DNA from 3 places in the Pantoea sp. YU22 genome. Region 3 is predicted to be linked to each of the others. Evidence: predicted binding sites of a transcription regulator. Region 3 holds the regulator's gene; each other region holds the start of a gene.

Region 1 (7,982 bases), on a different contig from region 3:
GGCGCTATCGTCGGCATTATTGAACAGAAAGACGCCAGCCCGGAGCAGTTGAAAATCACGGAAATCAATACCGGCATTCTGGTCGCCAACGGCGGCGATCTGAAACGCTGGCTGGCGCAGCTCACCAATAACAACGCGCAGGGCGAATATTACATCACCGATATCATCGCGCTGGCGCACCACGAAGGTCGCCAGATTAATGCGGTGCATCCGGCGCGCGCCAGCGAAACCGATGGCGTGAACAACCGTTTGCAGCTGGCGACGCTGGAGCGGGTTTATCAGAGCGAACAGGCGGAGAAGCTGCTGCTGGCGGGCGTTATGCTGCGCGATCCGGCGCGCTTCGACCTGCGCGGCGTGCTGAACCACGGCCGCGACGTCGAGATCGATATTAATGTCGTCATCGAAGGCGAAGTCACGCTGGGCGACCGCGTGAAAATCGGCGCAGGCTGCATCATTAAAAACAGCGTGATTGGCGACGACTGCGAAATCAGTCCCTATACGGTGATCGAGGATGCGAACCTCGCCGCCGACTGCACCGTTGGACCTTTCGCGCGTCTGCGTCCCGGCAGCGAGCTGGCGCAGGCCGCGCACGTCGGCAATTTCGTTGAAATGAAAAAGGCGACGCTGGGCAAAGGCTCCAAGGCTGGCCATCTGAGCTACCTCGGTGACGCGGAGATCGGCGCGAACGTCAATATCGGCGCGGGCACTATTACCTGCAACTACGACGGCGCCAACAAATCAAAAACCATTATCGGCGACAACGTCTTTGTCGGTTCCGATACGCAGCTGGTGGCACCGGTCAGCGTGGCGGCAGGCGCGACTATCGCGGCGGGCACCACCATTATGAAAGATGTCACCGAGGCATCGCTGGTCTACAACCGTAAAGAACAGAACAGCAAAGCGCACTGGCAGCGTCCGGTGAAGAAGACGTGATTTTTAGCGGCCAGCCACATGCTGGCCGCAGCAGTAACACAATAATAATCCCCACTCTCTACAAGGCTCGGGGAGCCCGGCACAGCCGGTTATCAGGTCGTATGACAACGAAAGATGGTTAAAAACCATCAGGTCAGGAATAACATTTATGTGTGGAATTGTAGGTGCAGTAGCGCAGCGCGATATCGCAGAGATCCTGCTGGAAGGTCTGCGTCGCCTGGAGTATCGCGGGTATGATTCGGCCGGTCTGGCCGTCGTTGATCGTCAGGGCCACGTAACGCGCCTGCGTCGCGTCGGCAAAGTGCAAGTGCTGGCGGAGGCCGCAGAGCAGCAGCCGCTGATTGGCGGCACCGGCATCGCGCATACGCGCTGGGCAACGCATGGAGAACCGTCGGAAGCCAACGCGCATCCGCATGTCTCTGAGCAGATCATCGTGGTGCACAACGGCATTATCGAAAACTATGAGCCGCTGCGTGAAGCGCTTATCGCGCGCGGTTATCGCTTCACGTCCGAGACCGACACGGAAGTGGTGGCGCATCTGGTGCACTGGGAGCAGAAACAGGGCGGAACGCTGCGCGAAGTGGTGCTGCGCGTTATCCCGCAGCTGCGTGGCGCCTATGGCATGGTGATCATGGACAGCCGCGATCCGTCGCTGCTGGTGGCCGCGCGTTCGGGCAGTCCGCTGGTGATTGGCCGCGGCGTTGGCGAAAACTTTATCGCCTCCGATCAGCTGGCGCTGCTGCCGGTGACGCGTCGCTTTATCTATCTGGAAGAGGGCGATATCGCCGAAGTGAGCCGCCGCGACGTGACTATCGTCGATAGCGCTGGCAATCCGGTGAACCGCGCCGAGATCGAATCCAGCGTGCAGTACGACGCGGGCGATAAAGGCGTGTATCGCCACTATATGCAGAAAGAGATTTACGAGCAGCCGATGGCGATTAAAAACACCTTAACCGGTCGTTTCAGCCATGGCGAAGTCGATCTCAGCGAGCTTGGGCCGCATGCCGAAACCCTGCTGAGCCAGGTAGAGCATATTCAGATCATCGCCTGCGGCACCTCCTACAATTCTGGTATGGTGGCGCGCTACTGGTTCGAGTCACTGGCGAACATTCCCTGCGACGTCGAGATCGCCTCTGAATTCCGCTACCGCAAATCCGCGGTGCGGAAAAACAGCCTGCTGATTACCCTGTCGCAGTCCGGCGAAACCGCCGATACGCTGGCGGCGCTGCGCCTTAGCAAAGAGCTGGGCTACCTGGGTTCGCTGGCTATCTGCAACGTCGCGGGCTCTTCGCTGGTGCGCGAGTCGGACCTGGCGCTGATGACCAAAGCGGGCACTGAAATCGGCGTCGCCTCGACCAAAGCCTTTACCACGCAGCTCACCGTATTGCTGATGCTGGTGGCGAAGCTGGGACGACTGCGCGGCATGTCGGCTGAGGTCGAGCATGATATCGTGCACGGCCTGCAGGCGCTGCCGAGCCGTATCGAACAGATGCTGGCGCAGGACAAGCGTATTGAACTGCTGGCGGAAGATTTCTCCGACAAGCATCACGCGCTGTTTCTGGGACGCGGCGATCAATATCCGATCGCTATGGAAGGCGCGCTCAAGCTGAAAGAGATCTCCTATATTCATGCGGAAGCCTACGCCGCTGGTGAGCTGAAGCATGGTCCGCTGGCGCTGATTGATGCCGATATGCCGGTTATCGTCGTGGCGCCGAACAACGAGCTGCTGGAAAAACTGAAGTCCAATATTGAAGAGGTGCGCGCGCGCGGCGGTCTGCTGTACGTGTTCGCCGATCAGGACGCTGGCTTCAGCGACAGCGACGGCATGAAGATTATCTCTCTGCCGCATGTGGAAGAGGTGATTGCGCCAATCTTCTACACTGTTCCGCTGCAGCTGCTCTCTTATCACGTCGCGCTGATTAAAGGCACCGACGTGGATCAGCCGCGAAACCTGGCTAAGTCAGTTACCGTCGAGTAAAAAGCGGGCCCGGAAACGGGCCCCTTTGCTTTTTGCGCCCTGTCATATAACTGTCATATTTCCTACATTTCACTGTCATCAAACTGTCCTATTTTCCCTCCTGCAGCAATCACTGACTCCAACTACAACGGCTCTGAGCCTGAGATTAACTCCCCTGGAGGGAACATGACACTGATGCGTAGCACCGTAGCCCGAATCCTTACCGCCACTCTCGCCGTAAGCACGGTTTCTGCCTTTGCAGCCACCGATCTGACGGGCGCGGGCGGTACTTTCCCGGCGCCGGTTTATGCCAAGTGGGCAGCAGAATATCAGCAAGCCACCGGTAGCAAAATCAACTACCAGGGCATTGGTTCATCCGGCGGCGTCAAGCAGATCATCGCCAAAACCGTGGATTTTGGCGCGTCAGATGCGCCGATGAAAGATGAAGACCTGCAGAAAAACGGCCTGTTTCAGTTCCCGACCGTTATTGGCGGCGTTGTGCTGGCCGTTAACATTCCGGGTGTGAAGTCGGGCGAACTGACTCTCGACGGTAAAACCGTCGGCGACATCTACCTGGGTAAAATCAAAAAGTGGAACGATTCGGCAATCACTAAGCTGAACCCGGGCGTGAAACTGCCAGATACCAACATCAACGTGGTTCGCCGCGCGGATGGTTCCGGCACCTCTTTCGTCTTCACCAGCTACCTGGCGAAAGTGAACGAAGAATGGAACAGCAAAATCGGCAAAGGCAACACCGTTAACTGGCCGGCTGGTCTGGGCGGCAAAGGCAACGACGGCGTCGCCGCGTTCGTTCAGCGTCTGCCGGGCTCTATCGGCTATGTGGAATACGCCTATGCCAAGCAGAACAACCTGACCTACACCAAACTGGTTGATGCCGACGGCAAGCCGGTCGCGCCAAGCGAAACCAGCTTCTCCAACGCAGCGAAAGGCGCAGACTGGAGCAAATCTTTTGCTCAGGATCTGACCTTCCAGAAAGGCAACGATGCGTGGCCGATCACTTCCACCACCTTCATCCTGGTTTATAAAGATCAGGCGAATGCCGAGAAAGGCAGCGAAGTGCTGAAGTTCTTCGACTGGGCTTACAAAAACGGCAGCAAAACTGCGAACAGCCTGGACTACGCTACCCTGCCGGACAGCGTAACCCAGCAGATCCGCGCGGCATGGAAAGCCAACATCAAAGACAGTTCTGGCAAAGCGCTGTACCAGTAAGCGAACAACCCCGGCCGGACATGCGTCCGGCCAGATCTAAGGGCGGCCTTGTGCCGCCCTGACAACCTCTGAAGAATGAGACTTCTATGGCTGCAACGAAGCCGGCATTCAAAGCCCCCGGTAAGCAAGGTGACATGATTTTCGGCGCGCTGGTTAAGCTGGCGGCGCTGATTGTCCTGTTGCTGTTGGGCGGCATTATCGTCTCCCTGATTTTCTCCTCATGGCCAAGCATCCAGAAATTTGGTTTCTCCTTTCTGTGGAACAAAACCTGGGATGCGCCGAATGAAGAATTTGGCGCGCTGGTGCCGATTTACGGCACCCTCGTGACCTCGCTGATTGCGTTGATTATTGCTGTGCCGGTGAGCTTCGGCATCGCGCTGTTTCTTACGGAACTGTCGCCTGGCTGGCTGCGGCGTCCGCTCGGCACCGCTATTGAGCTGCTGGCGGCAATCCCCAGTATCGTTTACGGCATGTGGGGCCTGTTTATCTTCGCACCGCTGTTCGCCGAATATTTTCAGACGCCGGTCGGCGAGGTGATGTCGAATATTCCGTTCGTCGGCGCGCTTTTTTCCGGCCCGGCCTTCGGCATCGGTATCCTGGCGGCGGGCGTGATTCTGGCGATCATGATTATTCCTTACATCGCCTCGGTGATGCGCGACGTGTTCGAGCAGACGCCGGTGATGATGAAAGAGTCCGCCTACGGCATCGGCTGTACCACCTGGGAAGTGATCTGGCGCATCGTGCTGCCGTTCACTAAAAACGGTGTGATCGGCGGCGTGATGCTGGGACTGGGGCGCGCCTTGGGCGAAACCATGGCGGTCACCTTTATTATCGGCAACACCTACCAGCTCGACAGCGCCTCGCTGTTTATGCCGGGCAACAGCATCACCTCCGCGCTGGCGAACGAATTCGCCGAAGCGGAGTCGGGCGTGCATGTCGCCGCGCTGATGGAGCTGGGACTGATCCTGTTTGTTATCACCTTTATCGTGCTGGCGATTTCCAAATTGATGATCCTGCGCCTCGCGAAAAGTGAAGGAGCGCGCTCATGACGACGATTGAACTGCAGGCACGCGCCGAACTGGACGCCTCGCGCCGTAAGATGCAGGCTTGGCGCAGCACCAAGAATAAGATTGCGCTGGCGATGTCGCTGCTGACCATGGCCTTTGGTCTGTTCTGGCTGGTGTGGATCCTGTTCACCACCGTGACGCGCGGCGTTGACGGGCTGAGCTGGTCGCTGTTCACTGAATCGACGCCGCCGCCCAATACCGCCGGCGGCGGTCTGGCCAACGCCCTGGCGGGCAGCGGCCTGCTGATTATCTGGTCGACGGTGATCGGTACGCCGCTGGGCATTCTGGCAGGCGTCTACCTGGCGGAATATGGCCGCAAGTCGGCGCTGGCGGAAGTGATCCGCTTTATTAACGACATCCTGCTCTCGGCGCCGTCGATCGTAGTCGGCCTGTTCGTTTACACCATCGTGGTGGCGCAGATGCACCACTTCTCCGGCTGGGCGGGCGTTATCGCGCTGGCGCTGCTGCAGATCCCCATTGTTATCCGCACCACCGAAAACATGCTGCGGCTGGTGCCGGACAGCATGCGTGAAGCGGCTTACGCGCTGGGCACGCCGAAATGGAAGATGATCTCCGCGATTACGCTGAAGGCATCGGTATCGGGCATTCTGACCGGCGTGCTGCTGGCAATTGCCCGTATCGCGGGCGAAACCGCGCCGCTGCTGTTTACCGCGTTGTCGAACCAGTTCTGGTCCACCGACATGATGCAGCCGCTGGCGAACCTGCCGGTCACCATCTTTAAGTTCGCGATGAGCCCCTTTGCCGAGTGGCAGAGCCTGGCCTGGGCGGGCGTGCTGATTATCACGCTCTGCGTGCTGCTGCTGAACATTCTGGCGCGCGTGGTCTTCACCAAGAGCAAACACGGATAACCTTCGGCGCTGCCTGGCGCGGCGCCGTTTAAGAGAGACGAGCAATGAGTATCGCGACTTCCAACAGCGGTAAAATTCAGGTGCGTAACCTGAACTTCTATTACGGCAAATTTCACGCGCTGAAGAACATCAACCTGGACATCGCCAAGAACCAGGTCACCGCGTTTATCGGTCCGTCTGGCTGCGGCAAATCGACCCTGCTGCGCACCTTTAACAAAATGTACTCGCTCTATCCCGAGCAGCGCGCCGAAGGCGACATTCTGCTGGATGGCGACAATATTCTGGCCTCCAGCCAGGATATCGCCCTGCTGCGCGCGCGCGTCGGCATGGTGTTCCAGAAACCGACGCCTTTCCCGATGTCGATTTATGACAATATCGCCTTTGGCGTACGCCTGTTTGAAAAGCTGTCACGCGCCGATATGGACGAGCGTGTTCAGTGGGCGCTGAGCAAAGCCGCGCTCTGGAATGAAACCAAAGACAAGCTGCATCAGAGCGGTTACAGTCTCTCTGGCGGTCAGCAGCAGCGCCTGTGCATCGCGCGCGGCATTGCGATTCGCCCGGAAGTGCTGCTGCTGGATGAGCCCTGCTCGGCGCTTGACCCGATCTCTACCGGCCGTATTGAAGAGCTGATCACCGAACTGAAGCAGGACTACACTGTGGTCATCGTGACGCATAATATGCAGCAGGCGGCGCGCTGTTCCGACCACACTGCCTTTATGTATCTGGGCGAGTTAATTGAATTCAGCGATACGGACAGGCTGTTCACCAAACCGGCGCAGAAACAGACCGAAGATTATATTACCGGCCGCTACGGCTGATTTTCAGGAGATAATCATGGATAACCTTAATCTGAACAAGCATATCTCCGGTCAGTTCAATGCGGAGCTGGAACATATTCGCACCCAGGTGATGATCATGGGCGGCATGGTGGAGCAGCAGCTTACCGACGCCATCACCGCGATGCACAATCTTGACGGCGAACTGGCGCAGCGCGTAATCGACGGCGACCAGAAGGTTAATATGATGGAAGTGGAGATTGATGAAGCCTGCGTGCGCATCATCGCCAAGCGCCAGCCCACCGCCAGCGATTTGCGTCTGGTCATGGCGATCATCAAAACCATCTCAGAGCTGGAGCGCATCGGCGACGTGGCGGAAAAAATCAGCCGCACCGCGCTGGAAAAATTCGGCCAGCAGCATATGCCGCTGCTGGTCAGCCTGGAGTCGCTGGGCCGTCATACCGTCGAGATGCTGCACGACGTGCTGGACGCCTTTGCGCGCATGGATCTTACCGAAGCGATTCAGATCTACCGTGAAGACAAAAAGGTAGATAAAGAGTACGAAGGCATTGTGCGTCAGCTGATGACCTACATGATGGAAGATCCGCGCACCATTCCGAGCGTATTGACCGCGCTGTTCTGCGCCCGCGCCATCGAGCGCATCGGCGACCGCTGTCAGAACATCTGCGAAATTATCTTCTATTTCGTTAAGGGACAGGATTTCCGCCACGTTGGCGGCGATAAGCTGGACGAGCTGCTCTCCGGCGACGACGGCTCCAACAAACCTTCCTGATTGCTCTCTGCCGTGCGCCGTCTGGCGCACGGCCTGCCGCTTTTCTGTCACACGCAACCGTTTCCTCTATATACTTGGCGCACTTTTTCTTCATTAAGGTGCTGACTCATGTCTCTTTCTCGCAATAAGCAGAGCGTGACGCCTGCGAAAGCGATGCTGGCCGCCGTCAGCGGTTACGCTATGGATGGCTTCGATCTACTGATTCTGGGATTTATGCTGCCGGCAATTAGCCTGTCGCTGGCGCTGGATCCGTCGCAGGCGGGCTCGCTGGTCACCTGGACGCTGATCGGTGCGGTAGTGGGCGGCATTCTGTTCGGCCAGCTCAGCGATCGTTTTGGCCGTATCCGCATTCTCACC
Region 2 (7,982 bases), on a different contig from region 3:
AGGCTGCCCGTCGCGCATGGCGGCGCGTTCCGCTTCCAGCTCCTGCTTTCTGCGTTCAAAAACCGGCGTTTCGCGCAAATGGCGACGGATCCACAGCGCCGCCAGCGCTATCAGCACGCTGCTGAGAAACGGAATACGCCATCCCCAGGCCAGCAAACTCTCCTGATCCATCTGCACCACCGCCAGCCACACCAGCGCGGCAAGCAGCGTGCCGCTGTTGGAGCCTAAGGCGATAACCGACGAGACCAGCCCGCGCCGCTCGACCGGCGCATATTCGCCAAGCATTACCGTTCCGCCGGAAAGCTCCGCGCCCGCGCCCAGCCCCTGGGTAAAACGCAGCAGCACCAGACAGGCGGGCGCCCATAGGCCGACAGACGCATAGCTGGGGATTAAGCCGATTAAGGTAGTAGAAGCGCCCATCAGAATAATGGTGATAACCATCACCGTCTTTCGTCCTTTCCGGTCGCCAATCCAGCCGAACAGCACCGCGCCGATGGGGCGCGCGATAAAACCGACCGACCAGGTAGCGAAGCTGGAGAGCAGCGCCATCGCCGGAGTCGCCTGCGGGAAAAAGACGTCACCAAAGATAATGCCCGCCGCCAGGCCGTAGAGCGCGAAATCCGCATACTCCATCGCCGTGCCCAGCCAGCAGGATAAGGTGGCGCGCCAGAAATCTTTGCGCCCGGAAGAGGTGGTCAGCCGCTCGTCGGCGGCGGAGTGCGAACGTGTTGAATCACGCTCAACGGAGTGTCGTACCGTCATACCATTTCCCTGTTTCAGCGATTGTGAACGCCCTTCCGTGGGACGAGCCCTGATAGCAATCAGATATCCCCGGGTGGCGATGTACTGGTTGGCTAACCCTTGTCGCGGTCAGTAAAGGATTCCCTGGTGTCAGGATCTCTATCTTTGCCGTGCTCTGCCGATGTTAATCACCGGTCGCATTAAGCAGGCAAAGGACTAAACCTTCTGGGCCGTTCTCGCATCGTCCGCCGCGAGCAATCACTGGGCGCCAGTTTATCTACGCGCGTAGATAAATCAAGTAAATTTAGCCATAGGCGTCAGGAATCACAGTATACCGCAAGAGCATAAAGAAAAATTACTACTATTTTTCAATAAATTAACCATTACCGCCTGCCTGCAGGTTAACTCTTGTCGCTAAACAAGTAACACTTTCTCTTAATAATACCCATTGGCAACCTGTCAGCCGCAGCGGACAGAGTTATCGCCTGAAATCATGACCGGAGGATGACAGCGCGTTTTATTTCTTCTGGAAAGCGCAAATTTTAACATTGCGCCGCTTTGCATTAGTCTTAAGAGAGAGCGAAGCAGGAGGCTTATGACCATTATCTTGATGCGACACGGCAAACCGGACCATCGCGCAGGCGGCCGACTCAGCGCCCAGGGCCTGGCGGACTGGTGCGAGGCGTATGACATGGCGCTGGTGTGCGATATGCCGCCCGACCGCAGCCTTGCGATTGCGCGTCAGGCGTCGGTGATCGTCTGCAGCCCGCTGCCGCGCGCGCGCTCTTCGCTGGCGCGTCTGGGCCTGCAGCCGGTCCATGTTGATGCGCTGTTCAGCGAAGTTTCCGTTCCGCTGATTGCCGCGCAGCGCCTTGAACTACCCACGCTGCTCTGGCTGGCGCTGCTGCGTATGCTGTGGCTGTGCGGCTACGCAGGCGAAAGCGAGTCGCTGCTTCTGGCGCGCCAGCGCGCCGCACGCGCCGCCGACAGGCTGATCGCGCTCTCGGAACAGGGTACGGTGCTGCTGCTCGGCCACGGCCTGATGAATAAAATGATTGCGCGGGAGCTGCGTAAGCGCGGCTGGCAGGCGGAAAAGCATGCCAGCAGCCGCCACTGGAGTTCCGCGATCTATCACCGCCCTTTTATCTGACCAGATCGAAAAAGCTCAGCACTTCGCAGCCAGTGCCGACGCGCGGCGTGGCGATGACGCGGGCCGTCGCCAGATCGATCACGCTCAGCGTGCCGTCGCCTTCGTTAGCGATCAGCAGCTGCTGATTATCCGGGCTAAAGCAGCCATCCATCGGTTTATTCCCTACCGTGATATCGCCCAGCGGATTGAGCAGATCGTCGAACAGGGTAATCACCGGCTCCTCATCGCCTATCGCCACCAGCCGCTCGCCGTCCGCGCTGAACCGCACCACCTGACAGGGCTTTTTATGTCCCGGCAGCGCCAGACGCTGGCGCACGCGATGGCTCTGACGATCGATAACGTAAAGATAAGTCGCATCCGCCGCGCTGGCTACCAGATAGGGATGCTTCGGCGACGCCGCGATCCCGGCGATGGGTCCGGGCAGCAGAATAGTATCGATAACCCGCCCTTCCGCTTCGCACAGATCCACTACGGTAATGCTGGCATCTTCCTCATTTTCGGTAAACAGCTTGCGCCCGCTGGGCGACAGCGTCAGGCGGTGGGCGTTATGCGAAGGCAGGGGAATGGTTTTCTCTACCCGATCGCTCACCGGATCGATTACCGCGACCGCCGCGCTGTTTTCGCAGCAGAGGTATACCTTGCCGTCGCGCCCCAGCTGACCGCTGTGCGGCGCGCGCAGCGGCGACAGATCGATAAAGCCGCTAATTTCGCGCTTCGCCAGATCGATCACCGCCACTTTATGACCCGGATGCGGATTGTCGCCGTGGATACCGTCGCCGTAGATGGGCACATAGGCTTTTTTCAAGGCGGTCAGCATCAGCAGCTCATGCGGGCGCGGCGGGAAAGCGTTGAGTTCGCGCTCGACAGCGAAGGTCTCAGGATTAAGAAACAGCACGCGGTTGCCCTGCTTGTCGACCGCCAGCAACCCACGGGTTGGTTCAGACATAGCCACTCCTTTCTCAGTAAGCCTTCCTTAAGCGTAGACAACCGCTGTTATGCCATCATGACCGCAGAAAAACATCAGCATGATTAAACAACCTGAATAAGCCCAACGCGCGCTTAAATAATGGGCCAGCGCCTTCTGTTGCTGGAGCGCACAGGTAAAAACCAGGAATTTCTTTAGCCGCCCGGTAAAAAATAAAAATAAGCGCGTTATTTAAATATAAGGCAGACGGGAAACGGTAAGCGACAAATACCTCTGTCGCTTTCCGGTTTATCTGAAATTCAGCAAAAGACGTAGCGCGCATATAAATAATGCTTTATTAAATCGGTGAAGAGATTTTATACACAACCGTGAGGAAACCAATGCGCGTTCTGCGCTGCGCCTCACCGGGGAAATATCCGCGACAGTCATCACAATAACAGGTGCATCATGAATCAACACCGTCGACATCCTGCACATACGCTCTGGCGCAACTGGAAACGCGTCTCTTTCAGCAGTCAAATGCTGTGGCAGAAGAAAAAGCACAGCGCCCTTACCGCGCCGGAATATGACGCCAGCCAGGAGGAGAACCTGGTGATCCTGTCGGCGGAGAAGGCCCCTGCGGAGATCCCGAAAACCATCTGGATGTACTGGCATGAGGATCAGCTGCCGCTCTCTCTGCGCCTGAATATCAACCAGCTGCGTCAGGATAATCCCGACCATACGCTGCATCTGGTGACGCAGAGCACGCTGGCGCAGTGGCTGCCGGATATGGAGTTTATTTCCGCCGACCTGACGCCGAGGCATAAAAGCGAAATTATCCGGCTGGAGCTGCTCCACCGCTTCGGCGGCATCGGCATCGACTGCGGCACGCTGTTATTTGAGAAGCTCGACTGGGTCCATCAGACGCAGCAGGATAAGCCGATGGACGTTATTGGCTATTATCGTGAAAGCTGCACGCTTAATTTTCTGTCGCCGGTTATCGAAAGCTGGTTTATCGCCGCCGCGCCAGGCAACGCCTTTATTCGCGAATGGCTGAAGCAGCTGGCACCGATTAAAAACCTCGGCGCGCAGAACTATATTAACGAGCTGAAGAAGCGCGACGACTATCCGCTTATCGTGCAGAAAATCCATCATCCAGCGCAGGCGCTGTTATCGCTGGCACAGCAGGTGGCGGTCAAAGAGTACCGCCGCGTGAATCTCCATTTACGCAAAGCGGAGGCCAACGCCTGGTTTTATCAGCGGCTGCACGCCGGCAACAGCGATGCGTTCGCCTGCTCGGTGCTGTTCCATCAGCGGCCGCAAACGCCGCCGCCGGTGATCAGGCTGAGCGGCGACGAACGGCTGCATCTCGACTTTAACCTGCGCATTGGCCTCTATAACCGCGCCAGTCTGCTGGGCGAGATGATGCTGACACCCGTGCGCCCGACGCTGGCGTTGCCTTCAGGCGCCGACAAAGCGCGCGCGTAGCCAGTGCGTAAAGGTCGTTACCGCGCGCGGCACCTGCGCGGCGTAAGGCCTGACGATCCACAGCTTCTCCGCAAACGCCTCAACGGCTCGCCAGCGCGGCAGTACCTGCTGTAGCGCGCCGGAGGCGAGCGCCTCGCTGGCGCTAAAGTCCGGCAGCATGGCGATGCCCAGCCCCTGTAGCGCCGCATCGCGTATCGACTCGCTGTTGTTGGTGGCGAAGCTGCCCTGCACCCGTACCTGCACCCGCTCTTCCTGCTCTGCGTCGGCGAAGGTCCAGCGCGGGGTTTCCACGCCGCGCGGGTAGTATAAGCAGTTGTGCTGCGTCAGCTGGTGCGGGGTCTGCGGCGCGCCGTGCGCCGCAAGATAGTCCGGCGAGGCCACCAGCAGGGTGCGCGTTTCGCACAGCGGCAGCGCGACGTGCGTTTCCGGCAGCGCGCTGCTGTGGCGAATCGCCAGGTCGAACCCTTCGCTGCTGAGCGAGACGATGCGGTCCGTCACGTCGAGCTGCAGTCGAATCTGCGGGTAAGCGCGCAGAAAATCCCCGACGATTGGCACCAGCTGCTGGCGGGCAAAGGCGACCGGCGCGGTAACTCTGACCAGACCGCGCACCGGCCCGGCGGCGTCGCGCACGCCGAAAAAGCTCTGCTCAATACGCGCGAAGGGGTCTCGCAGCTCTTCCACCAGCTTTTCCCCGGCCGCCGTCAGCCGAACGCTGCGCGTAGTGCGCTGCACCAGCGCTGTTCCCGCCGCCTTCTCCAGCTCTTTGATCTTCTGGCTCATCGCCGCTTTGCTGACGTCGAGCCGCTCCGCCGCGCGGGTAAAGCTGCCCTGCTCCGCCAGCACCAGCAGCCAGTGCAGATGCATCCAGAGCGCGTCCGTTTTCATCTCTTTCATGTTGGATTGTTCACAATATTGAATAATCAGTTTAGCGAGCGCGCTTTTTCTTTGCCCGCAGAAACGCCAGGATAGTCACCAGAGCATACAAAAATTACGCGTTCAACAGGAGAAATAGCGATGCCATTACTGCAATTCGATGTGATACAAGGCCGATCAGAGTCAGAACTGCGCACGCTGCTGGACGCGGCGCATCGCGCGGTGCTGACCGCCTTTAAGGTGCCGGAGCGCGACCGCTATCAGATTGTTCACGAAAACAAAGGCTACCAGATGGTTTTCCAGGATACCGGACTCGGCTTCCAGCGTAGCGACAATCTGGTGATGGTGCGCGTCTATACCAGCCCGCGCAGCGCCGAGCAAAAGCAGCACTTTATGGCGGAGCTGGCGCGCGAGCTGCGCGAAAGCAGCGGCGTGCAGGGCAACGATTTAATGATCAGCTTTATCACTAACGACAAAGGCGACTGGAGCTTCGCTGACGGCGAAGCGCAATACCTCACCGGTCGGCTTTGATTCCACGCAGTTTTCCCCCCGTTATCGACGGCAGCCAGGCGGCTGTCGTCCTCTTTTTTCTCTGAAAGATTACCCACTGCACAATTCGGGCGGCATATGTTGCAGCGCTATGACAGCCATTATAGATTGACGCAAATCTATTCATGCTCATCGCGGGCTGCGCAGGAAGCGCTAATTCACTTCAAGAGAGGATTTGACGTTGTCCGAATGTGTCTCAGTGGCGCTGTTTCTGGCCGCCATTGCCGTTTACTCCTGGAAAGCCGGACGAAATAAAATCTGGTTCTCCTTTGTGCTGCTTCTGCTGGTGCTGTTTGTGCTACTCAACGCCACCCTTTTCGCCAGCAACTACTTCACCGGGGACGGCATCAATGATGCGGTGCTTTATACACTGACCAACAGCCTGACCGGCGCGGGCGTCAGCAAATATGTGGTGCCCGCTCTCGCGCTGCTGCTGCTGCTCTTTTTGCTGATCTGCCTGTTGACCTGGCTGCTGCGCCGCCATGAGCGACCGCACCATCTCGGCTGGAGCCTGCTGGCGTTCGCCTGCGCCGCCGGATCGGTGCAGACTACGCCCGCGTTTCGCCAGGTCGCCAGTCTGGTCGCTTCGCATACCCGCCCCGCTGACTCCGACTTCGACGACTACTATAAAGTGCCGCAGAAGGTCATCAGCAACCCTCATCTCAACCTGGTCTATATCTACGGCGAAAGCCTGGAGCGCACCTATTTTAACGATCAGGCGTTTCCCGATCTCGCGCCGGAGCTGGGACGAGAAAAAGCACAAAGCCTGGATTTCAGCGAGACCGTACAGCTGCCCGGCACCGATTACACCATTGCCGGTATGGTGGCCTCACAGTGCGGCATTCCGCTGTTCGCGCCCTTTGACGGCAACGCTTCCGCCGCGCTTTCCAGCTTCTATCCGCAAAACATCTGCCTCGGCGATATTCTGAAAAATTCCGGCTATGAAAACTGGTTTATTCAGGGCGCGGATCTGCGCTTTGCCGGGAAAGACCTCTTCCTGAAATCGCACGGCTTCGATCCCGCTCATATGTACGGATCGCAGGAGCTAAAAGATCGCGTCGCCGATCCCGCCTACCGCAACAACTGGGGCTACTACGACGATACGGTAATGGATGAGGTGTATGAACAATATGAGGCGCTGTCGCGCCAGCAGAAACGCTTCGCCCTGTTCGCCCTTACCGTGGACACGCACCATCCCGATGGCTTTATTTCACGGAGCTGCCAGCGCAAAAGCTACAGCTATGCAGGCAAGCCCAACCAGTCTTTCAGCGCGGTGGCCTGCTCGCAGGAGCATGTGGCGCGGCTGATTGAGCGCATCAAGGCCTCTCCGTACTTTAAAAACACCGTTATCGTCGTAACCTCAGATCATCTGGCGATGAATAACACCGCTCACCCCTATTTGATCAAGCAGCCGCGGCGCGATCTTTTTATGGTGATCCGCGGCGATCGACCGCAGGCGGAGGTGATCGACCGGCCGCGCAGCACGCTGGATAACGGTGCGACGGTGCTGGACATCCTCGGCGGCGATAAGGCGATCGGTCTTGGCCGCAGCAGCCTGGCGGGCGCGACGCTGACCGGCCGCTTTACCGATTTCCAGAACCATATCAGCCGCTGGAAGGCGGATATTATTCAGCTGTGGAATTTCCCGAAAAAGCTCGACCGCTTCGTCATTGACCAGACGAAAAACAGCTTCAGCTTCTCCGGTGCCACGTTCAAACTGCCGATCCTGTTCCGCGTCGCCAGCAGCCACGTCGAGCCGCTGCCGGAAGGGGAATATTCCGCGCCGCTGCGCTACCAGCTGGCGGACTTCACCGCCAGCGAAAAGTTTGTCTGGGTCGATCGCTGCTTCCGTATGGCGCGGCTGTGGAAGCCTGAACTGGCGCTCTCCACCGATTTCTGCGTGGCGATGGGGCGGCTCGGCGGCCAGCCGAGCGTGGCGCGTATCGACAAAGCGCAGTGGAAAGGCCAGGCGAAATTCCCTGAGGAGACGCTGAGCGCGGCGAACTATCAGCGGAATGAAGCGCTGCTCCGCGTTGAGGATAACGATATTCGCTACGATGCTGATCGCTTTCTCTTCGCTGTGCCGGGCGCGCCGGCCAGCGTGAAGCGCTTTAGCGGTATTTCGCGCTGGGAGAACTGGGGCCGCTGGTCTAACGCCAACCTGGCGCCGGCGGTTAACATTGAATATGTCGATCCGCTGCCCGCGCGCTTCGACCTGGTGATCACCGCGCGCGCTTTCGGGCCTAACGCGCACCAGCCGATTCCGGTACGCGTCGG
Region 3 (7,982 bases):
TGCTGAGCTTCGCCCTGCTGACGCGCATTGTCGCGCAGCGCCAGACGCAGCTGCTCAAGCTGCGCCTCCAGCGCGGCGGCGCTCTGCGGCGTCTCCTCTGGCTGGCTTTGCTGATGCGTCGCCCGACGCTGCGCCAGCTGCTGCCGCTGGGCCTGCAGGGCGTGTCGCTGCTGCTCAAGCTGCTGCATCTGGCTTCGCAGCGCGCGCGCCTCCTCTTCATCAAGCAGCGCGGCGCGCAGGCTGGCCTCATCGCTGAAGTCGGCGGCGGCCAGCGCGGCACTGAGCTGCTGCTGCGCCGCGCTCAGCGACTGAGTGACTTTGGCCTGCTGCGCGTCGAGTTCCGCCGCGCGTCCCGCCAGCTGGCTGAGCTGGCTCTGCGTTTTTTGCAGCGCCTCCAGCGCGGCGGAGAGCGCGGCCTCCTGCTGCTGGAGCTGCGCCTGCGCCTGTCGCCGCGCCGCAGCGACGTCGCGATCGCCAAACAGCGCCTGCCGGGCCGCGCGCTGCTGCGTCAGCGTCGCCTCGGTTTGCGCGCGCAGCTGTTGCAGGGTATCGAGCCGCTGACGCTCGCTCTCCACGCGCTGCTGCAGGCTGGCGCACTGCGCTTCGGCGCGCGCCAGCTGCGGTTGTAGCTCGGCGAGCCGCTGCTCGCTCTCAGTCCAGCGCCGCCAGCGCTGCTGCTGCTGTTGCAGCCAGCCGTCGCGCGCCGCGGCATCGGGCAGGGCGACTCCCGCACCGGCCAGTTCCTGCTGCAGCGCGTCGCTGCGCTCCCGCCATTCGCGCTCCTCCTGCTCCAGACGCTGCGCCAGCGCTGTGGCGCTCTCCTGCAGGTTAGTGAGCGTTTGCTGGGCCAGTTGAAGCTGCTGCTGATGCTGCTGCAGCGCCTGTTGATGTCGCAGGTACTCATCTTTCGCCTGCTGACGCTGGCGCGCGGCGGCCTCCTGCTGACGGACAAGCTGCTGCAGCGCCTGTTCCTCGCTGCTTTGCTGCTGCTGCCAGGCGGCCAGTGCGGCGCTGTCGCCCGCATCGAATGTAAGCGCCAGCTCACTCTGCAGGGCCTGCCACTGCTGATTTAGCGCGTCCAGCTGCTGGGTTTCTGCGGCAAGCTCTTCCTGCAGTCGCTGCTGTTCGGCTTTCGCCTGCTTAACGGCCTCGCCTTTTTTGATGCCCTGTTCGCGCAGCGCCTCGACCTGCTGTTCCTGATCGGCCAGACGACGCTGATTCTCGCTCAGCTCCAGCGCAGCGTAGCGCTCCACCGCCGGGTGCTGGCAGGAGCCGCACAGGGGGCAGGGCTGCTCCGGCTCAAGGCGTGCGCGCCAGGCCGCCAGATCGGCGATATGCTGCTCCAGCTCGCAGATTTTTTTGATATCGGCCAGCGCTGCTTTTTCGCGTGCAAAGGTCGCGCGCAGCGTTTGCAGCGTCTCGTCATCCTGCCGCAGCGTCTTTTCCAGCGCGGCGAGGCGCTGCTGACGCGCGGAGATATGCTGCTGCAGCGGCGTCCACTGCGAGGCCAGCACCGCCAGCTGCTGGCGCAGCGGGCGGCTCGCCTCAAACTGCGCCTGACGGGCCTGCAGCGCCTGTGGCGGATGGGTCTGCTCTGACGCGGCCTGCGCCTGTTCCGCCCTCTGCAACGCGTCGGCCGCCTGCCGCTCGGCGTGGCTCAGCGGCGTCGCCTGCTGCTGCAGCTGCGCGATATTCGTCTGCCGCTGCGCCAGCGTCTGCTGCTGCTGACGCCGCTGCTCACGAAGCGATTCCAGCGCGGTTTCCCGCTGCGCCAGCTGGGCGAAACGCTCCTGCCACAGCGCCAGTGAAGGGCCCCACTGCGGCAGCGTGCCCTGATCCGCGCGCCACTGCTGCTGCTCCGTCAGCGCCGCCTGTAACTGCTCCCGCTGCGCCGTTTCCTGCTGCAGCGCCTTCTGGCTTTGCGTCAGCGCCTGCTGCTGCTGGTCAGCTTCCCGCTGCTGTTGCTGCGCCTGCGCGAGCAGGGCGGCGATCTGCTGATCGAGCGGGATCACCTGTTCCGTCAGCAGCGTCTCCTGCGCCTGCTGCTCGCGCAGCGCGGCGTCGCGCGCCGCCTGGGCTGCGTCACGGCGCTGCTGGTCGCTTTTTGTCTGCTGTTCGATGGCCTGACGCTGCTGCGCCAGCTGCTGCTGCGTCTGCTGCAGATGTTGCTGTTCATGCAGCAGGCTGTCGCGCTGGACGAGCTTATCGCGCAGCTTCTCCGCCGGTTCGCTGCGCGCCAGGCGCTGGCGATCCGCTTCTGCGCCGAGCCATGCCTGCTCCGCCGCGTCCAGCGCCGCCTGCGCGGCCTGAATATCGCTGTCCAGCTGCTCTGCCTGGGTCAGCCACTGATGCTGCTGATGCAGGCGCGTGTTCTGCTGAGTAAGCGCCTGCTCCGCTTCGGTCAGCGTCGCCAGCTGCTGCTGCAGCGCGTCGCGCGCGTCAGCGTCGAGCAGCGTCAGGGTGCCCGCGCGGCTGCGCAGGTTCTCCAGCGCCAGCCGCGCCGCCTTGTGACGTTCATAGATGGCGACGGAGATCTGGCCGTAGATTTCGGTACCGGTCAGCTCTTCCAGCAGTTCGGCGCGCTCGCCGGGCTTCGCATTCAGGAAGGCGGCGAACTGCCCCTGCGACAGCATCATCGAGCGGGTAAAGCGCTCAAAATCGAGGCCCGACAGCGACTCAATCAGCTTTAGTTTATCGTTTACCTTATCCGCGAAAATTTTGTCGTCGACGCAGCGCGCCAGCTCGACGCGCGGCGCCTGCAGCTTGCCGTCGGCCGCGCCGCGCGCGCGGTTCTGGCTCCAGAAGGCGCGCCAGGCTTCGCCTTTGATCTCAAACTCTACTTCGGCGAGGCATTCGGCGGTGTCGCGCGTCATCAGCCCGTTTTGCGTCTGCGACAGCACGCCGAGGCGCGGCGTCTGGTGATAAAGCGCCAGGCAGATGGCGTCAAGCAGGGTGGTTTTGCCTGCGCCTGTTGCGCCGGTAATGGCGAACAGGCCGTTGCTGGCGAAGGGTTCGGCGCGAAAGTCGATAAACCATTCGCCTTTCAGCGCATTAAGGTTTTTAAAGCGCAGCGTGAGGATCTTCATTCACTCTCCTCAAGGGACGCAAGGGTGGAACGGAACAGGTCGCTGAGGCGCGCCTGCCGCGCCTCATCAATATCTTCCGCCAGTGCGATGCGGCGGGCGAAGACCTCTTCTACCTTTAGCTCGCTCAGGGTTTCGTTTTTCAGCTGCGCCAGGCTGTGCTGACGCTGTTCGCGGCTGCGGCGCAGCAGCAAAACTTCGACCGGCAGCTCAGCGGTCAGCGCTTCGATGCGGCGCTGCAGATCGCTGAGAAACTCCTCGGTGGTGACCTCAATATCGAGCCATACCGGCTTCTCGCCTTCATGGGCGGCGAAAGGTGCCAGCTGGGCTTCGATCTGCGCCAGCGAGCCTTTCAGCATTTTCATCGGCTGGAACGGCGGTACCGGCAGCGCTGTGACGTTTTGTAAGCCTGCGTTACCCAGCTCCACTAAAAACACGCTCTTTTCGCTGCCGAGCTCGTCGAAGCTGAGCGGTAGAGGCGAGCCGCTGTAGCGGATATGATCGCTGTTGGCGACGCGCTGGGCGCGATGGATATGGCCGAGCGCCACGTAATCGACGTCGGGAAAAGCTGACGCGGGAAAGGCGTCGAGCGTGCCGATATAGATATCGCGCACTGAGTCGCTTTTGCTGACGCCGACGGTGGTGAGGTGGCCGGTGGCGATCACCGGCAGCGTCAGCGGATGCGCGCGCGCCGCGTCGACGCTGCGCTGATAATGCGCGGCTATCGCTTCCAGCAGGCTGAGCTGCTTCTCGCGCCCCGACTGGCCCGGCCGGCTGCGCATAATATCGCGCGGACGCAGATAGGGAATGGCGCACAGGAGCGCGCCCGGCTCGCCGGCGCGATCCCGCAGCAGCAGCAGGTTATGATCCGCCTGCGGCGTGGTGATCACCTGGGTATTAAGACAGGCGAGCAGCGCGCGCGACTCGTTGAGCGTGGCGACCGAGTCATGGTTGCCCGCCAGCACCACCAGCTGGCAGCCGGTGGGCTGCAGCGCCACCACGAAACGGTTAAAAAGTTCACGCGCGTAGCTTGGCGGCGTGCCGCTATCAAAGAGATCGCCTGCGACGATCAGCGCATCGACCTGATGCTCTTCAATGCGCGCCAGCAGCCAGTCCAGAAAAGCCTGGTGCTCAGCCGCCCGGCTCTTGTTATAGAAAAACTGACCGAGGTGCCAGTCCGCGGTGTGAATGATGCGCATAAAACTCCCTGCCGTAACGGTTTGCCGGACGATTATACCGGCTATGGCGCAAAAGCGAAAAAAGCCGCGCCGGCTGTCATAAAGCAGTGTTAAAGCGCTGATTAAGCGGCTATGTTTTTCATAAAAGTGTCATAAATCTGACGCATAATGGCGCCGCATATAACGGTGACAGCGGTCACATCAGCAGGAGTTACAATGGCTAAGCGCATTTTGGTTGTGGAAGATGAAGCCCCTATCCGTGAAATGTTGTGCTTCGTTCTGGAGCAGAACGACTACCAGCCCATCGAGGCCGAGGATTATGACAGCGCGGTAGGGAAACTGATTGAGCCCTGGCCAGATTTAATTCTGCTGGACTGGATGTTGCCGGGCGGCAGCGGTATTCAGTTTATTAAACATCTGAAGCGCGAAGCGCTGACCCGCGATATTCCGGTGATGATGCTGACGGCGCGCGGCGAAGAGGAAGATCGCGTGCGCGGTCTGGAAGTGGGCGCGGACGACTATATCACCAAGCCTTTCTCGCCGAAAGAGCTGATGGCGCGTATCAAGGCGGTAATGCGCCGCATTTCGCCGATGGCGGTGGAAGAGGTGATCGAGATGCAGGGCCTGAGTCTGGACCCTTCGTCGCACCGCGTGATGTCGGAGTCGACGCCGCTGGAAATGGGGCCGACCGAATATAAACTGCTGCACTTCTTTATGACGCATCCAGAGCGCGTCTACAGCCGCGAACAGCTGCTGAACCACGTCTGGGGCACCAATGTGTACGTGGAGGATCGCACCGTTGACGTGCACATCCGCCGCTTACGTAAGGCGCTGGAAGTTTCCGGCCATGACCGCATGGTTCAAACCGTTCGCGGTACGGGGTATCGTTTCTCCGCCCGCTACTAAACGGAGTCTTAACCGTGCTGGAACGACTCTCCTGGAAGAGATTGCTCTCTGAGCTGGCGCTGGCGTCTCTGCCCGCGCTGATTATCGGGCTGATTTTCGGTTATCTGCCCTGGCTACTGCTGATTAGCGCCCTGGCGGTGCTGCTGTGGCACTTTCACAATCTGATGCGCCTGTCGCACTGGCTGTGGGTGGATCGCACCATGACGCCCCCAACGGGCCAGGCGAGCTGGGAGCCGCTGTTTTACGGCCTTTATCAGATGCAGCTGCGCAACCGGCGGCGGCGGCGCGAGCTGGGCAATCTGATTAAGCGCTTTCGCAGCGGCGCCGAGACGCTGCCCGACGCGGTGGTGCTGACCACGGAAGAGGGCACCATTTTCTGGTGCAACGGGCTGGCGCAGCAGCATCTTGGCTTGCGCTGGCCGGAAGATAACGGGCAGAACATCCTTAACCTGCTGCGCTATCCCGAATTCTCCCGCTACATCCGCCAGCGCGATTTCAATAAGCCGCTCACCTTAATCCTGAATAACCAGCACCATATGGAGTTCCGCGTTATGCCCTATAGCGAAGGGCAGTGGCTGATGGTGGCGCGCGACGTCACGCAGATGCACCAGCTGGAGGGCGCGCGCCGCAACTTTTTCGCCAACGTCAGCCACGAGCTGCGCACGCCGCTTACGGTGCTGCAGGGCTATCTGGAGATGATGAACGACTCGGTAATGAACGAGCGCTCGCGCGGCAAGGCGCTGCAGACTATGCAGGAGCAGACGCGCCGGATGGACAGCCTGGTGCGCCAGCTGCTGACGCTGTCGCGTATCGAGGCCGCGCCAGCGATCGATATGAAAGAGACGGTAGACGTGCCGATGATGCTGCATCTGCTGCAGCGCGAAGCGGAGACGCTGAGCAGCGGCCGCCACGAGATCCATTTTCATACCGACCCGCATCTCAAGGTGCTCGGCGATGACGATCAGCTGCGCAGCGCCATCTCTAACCTGGTCTATAACGCGGTGAACCATACGCCGGAAGGCACCCGTATCGACATCAGCTGGCTGCGCAACCGGCAGGGCGCGCAGTTTAAGGTATGCGACAACGGGCCTGGTATTCCGGCTGAACATCTGCCGCGCCTGACGGAGCGCTTCTACCGCGTAGATAAGGCGCGCTCGCGCGCAACCGGCGGCAGCGGGCTGGGACTGGCGATCGTTAAGCACGCCCTCAGCCACCATAACGCGCGGCTGGAGATCACCAGCATTCCCGATAAAGAGACCTGTTTTACCTTTACGCTGCCGTCGAGGTTGATCGTCAGCGCGGGATTGCAGGAGAATGCCGTCCATTAACCGTTAATGGAATCTTTCATGCGCGCCTTGCTGCTGTTGCTTTCACTTTTTATGCCCGCGATGACGCTGGCGGCGCCGCAGCCCGAAATGCTGACCGGCAACCTCAGCAGCGTCGGATCAGACACGCTGGGCACGCTGATGATGCTATGGAGCGAGGATTTCAGCGCGCTGGCGCCGGGCGTGAATTTGCAGGTGCAGGCCTCTGGCTCTTCCACCGCGCCGACCGCGCTGGCGGCAGGCGCCGCGCAGCTAGGCCCGATGAGCCGTCCCATGCAGGCGGAAGAGCGACAAACCTTTCAGGCGCGCTATGGCTATGCGCCTCTCGCCGTACCGGTGGCGCTCGACGCGCTGGTGGTGGTGGTCAATCAGCGCAACCCGCTGACGCAGATCGATATGCGCCAGCTGGACGCTATTTTTTCCGTGACGCGCCTGTGCGGTGCGACTCAGGTGCCAACGCGCTGGGGCGATATGGGCGAGCGCCAGCCCGACTGGGCGCGCCGACCGATCCAGCGCTACGGGCGCAATTCCGCCTCGGGGACCTGGGGTTTCTTTAAACAGCAGGCGCTGTGCAACGGCGATTTTCGTTCTGACGTGGCGGAGTTTCCCGGCTCAGCGGCCGTGGTACAGGCGGTCGCCGCTAATCCGCGCAGCATCGGCTACGCCAGCTTCGGCTTTCATCTCAGCGGTGTGAAGATGCTCGCTGTAGTCGATGCGCAGGGCGCGGCGGTCGCACCGGACGCCGACTCTATCCGCAGCGGGCGTTATCCCTGGGCGCGCCCGCTCTATATCTACGTTAATAAACCCCCTGGCAAACCACTGCCGCCGCTGGTAAATGCCTTTTTACATCAGGTGCTCTCGCCGCAGGGGCAGCAGCGAGTCAGCGAGGCAGGCTATCTGCCGTTATCGGCGGCGCAGCGCGCGCAGGCGCTGGCGGCGATTGAAGCGCAGTGAACGCTAACATGAATTTTTTTCATCACAGCTGAAATTTCTTCTGTTGCAGATGAACCGCGCTCATGTCACTCTGTTTCCAGACGTTTAGCCATCCAGATGGCTGCACATAACTTAGCGAAATTATTCCCTGCCGTAATTAACGGTCAGGGTGTCAGGAGTGAAGATGACCGTACAGACCGCCCCCTTCCGCGCCGATACCGTCGGCAGCTTCCTGCGTCCCGCCGCGATTAAAAATGCGCGCGAGCAATATGCCGCTGGGCAGATCGATAAAACCGAGCTGACCCGTGTCGAAGATGAAGCGATTCGCGACGTCGTCAGCAAGCAGATCGCCAACGGTTTGCAGGTGGTGACCGACGGCGAATTCCGCCGCGCCTGGTGGCACTTCGACTTTTTCGGCGGGCTGGAGGGCGTTGAGCTGTTCGAAGCTGAGCAGGGCATTCAGTTTAACGGCGTGCAGACCAAAGCACACGGCGTGCGCGTTGTGGGCAAGCTGGGCTTTCGCGATCACCCGATGCTGCAGCATTTCCGGTTCCTGC

What was found. The regulator PhoB, encoded in region 3, activates phosphate uptake and scavenging genes when phosphate is short. The targets are predictions, from matches to a motif close to CTGTCATAAAACTGNCNNAT.
Region 1: a site for PhoB is predicted at 2,951-2,970, ahead of pstS (phosphate ABC transporter substrate-binding protein PstS). Genes of this name have one in related genera too.
Region 2: a site for PhoB is predicted at 5,784-5,803, ahead of opgB (phosphatidylglycerol--membrane-oligosaccharide glycerophosphotransferase). Genes of this name have one in related genera too.

The regions. Positions count from the first base shown of each region.
Region 1 covers NZ_RYDU01000011.1:91,652-99,633, reverse strand. The annotation lists gene glmU (bifunctional UDP-N-acetylglucosamine diphosphorylase/glucosamine-1-phosphate N-acetyltransferase GlmU) at 1-933, shown strand, start outside; gene glmS (glutamine--fructose-6-phosphate transaminase (isomerizing)) at 1,082-2,911, shown strand; gene pstS (phosphate ABC transporter substrate-binding protein PstS) at 3,077-4,120, shown strand; gene pstC (phosphate ABC transporter permease PstC) at 4,207-5,169, shown strand; gene pstA (phosphate ABC transporter permease PstA) at 5,166-6,056, shown strand; gene pstB (phosphate ABC transporter ATP-binding protein PstB) at 6,101-6,874, shown strand; gene phoU (phosphate signaling complex protein PhoU) at 6,891-7,625, shown strand; gene EKL29_RS15585 (MFS transporter) at 7,734-7,982, shown strand, end outside.
Region 2 covers NZ_RYDU01000002.1:194,525-202,506, forward strand. The annotation lists gene EKL29_RS05330 (MFS transporter) at 1-762, opposite strand, end outside; gene EKL29_RS05335 (histidine phosphatase family protein) at 1,337-1,891, shown strand; gene EKL29_RS05340 (WD40 repeat domain-containing protein) at 1,884-2,837, opposite strand; gene EKL29_RS05345 (hypothetical protein) at 2,893-3,138, opposite strand; gene EKL29_RS05350 (glycosyltransferase family 32 protein) at 3,264-4,283, shown strand; gene EKL29_RS05355 (LysR family transcriptional regulator) at 4,257-5,177, opposite strand; gene EKL29_RS05360 (tautomerase family protein) at 5,298-5,687, shown strand; gene opgB (phosphatidylglycerol--membrane-oligosaccharide glycerophosphotransferase) at 5,887-7,982, shown strand, end outside.
Region 3 covers NZ_RYDU01000003.1:152,497-160,478, forward strand. The annotation lists gene EKL29_RS07380 (AAA family ATPase) at 1-3,086, opposite strand, end outside; gene sbcD (exonuclease subunit SbcD) at 3,083-4,282, opposite strand; gene phoB (phosphate response regulator transcription factor PhoB) at 4,478-5,167, shown strand; gene phoR (phosphate regulon sensor histidine kinase PhoR) at 5,182-6,495, shown strand; gene EKL29_RS07400 (PstS family phosphate ABC transporter substrate-binding protein) at 6,514-7,446, shown strand; gene EKL29_RS07405 (cobalamin-independent methionine synthase II family protein) at 7,610-7,982, shown strand, end outside.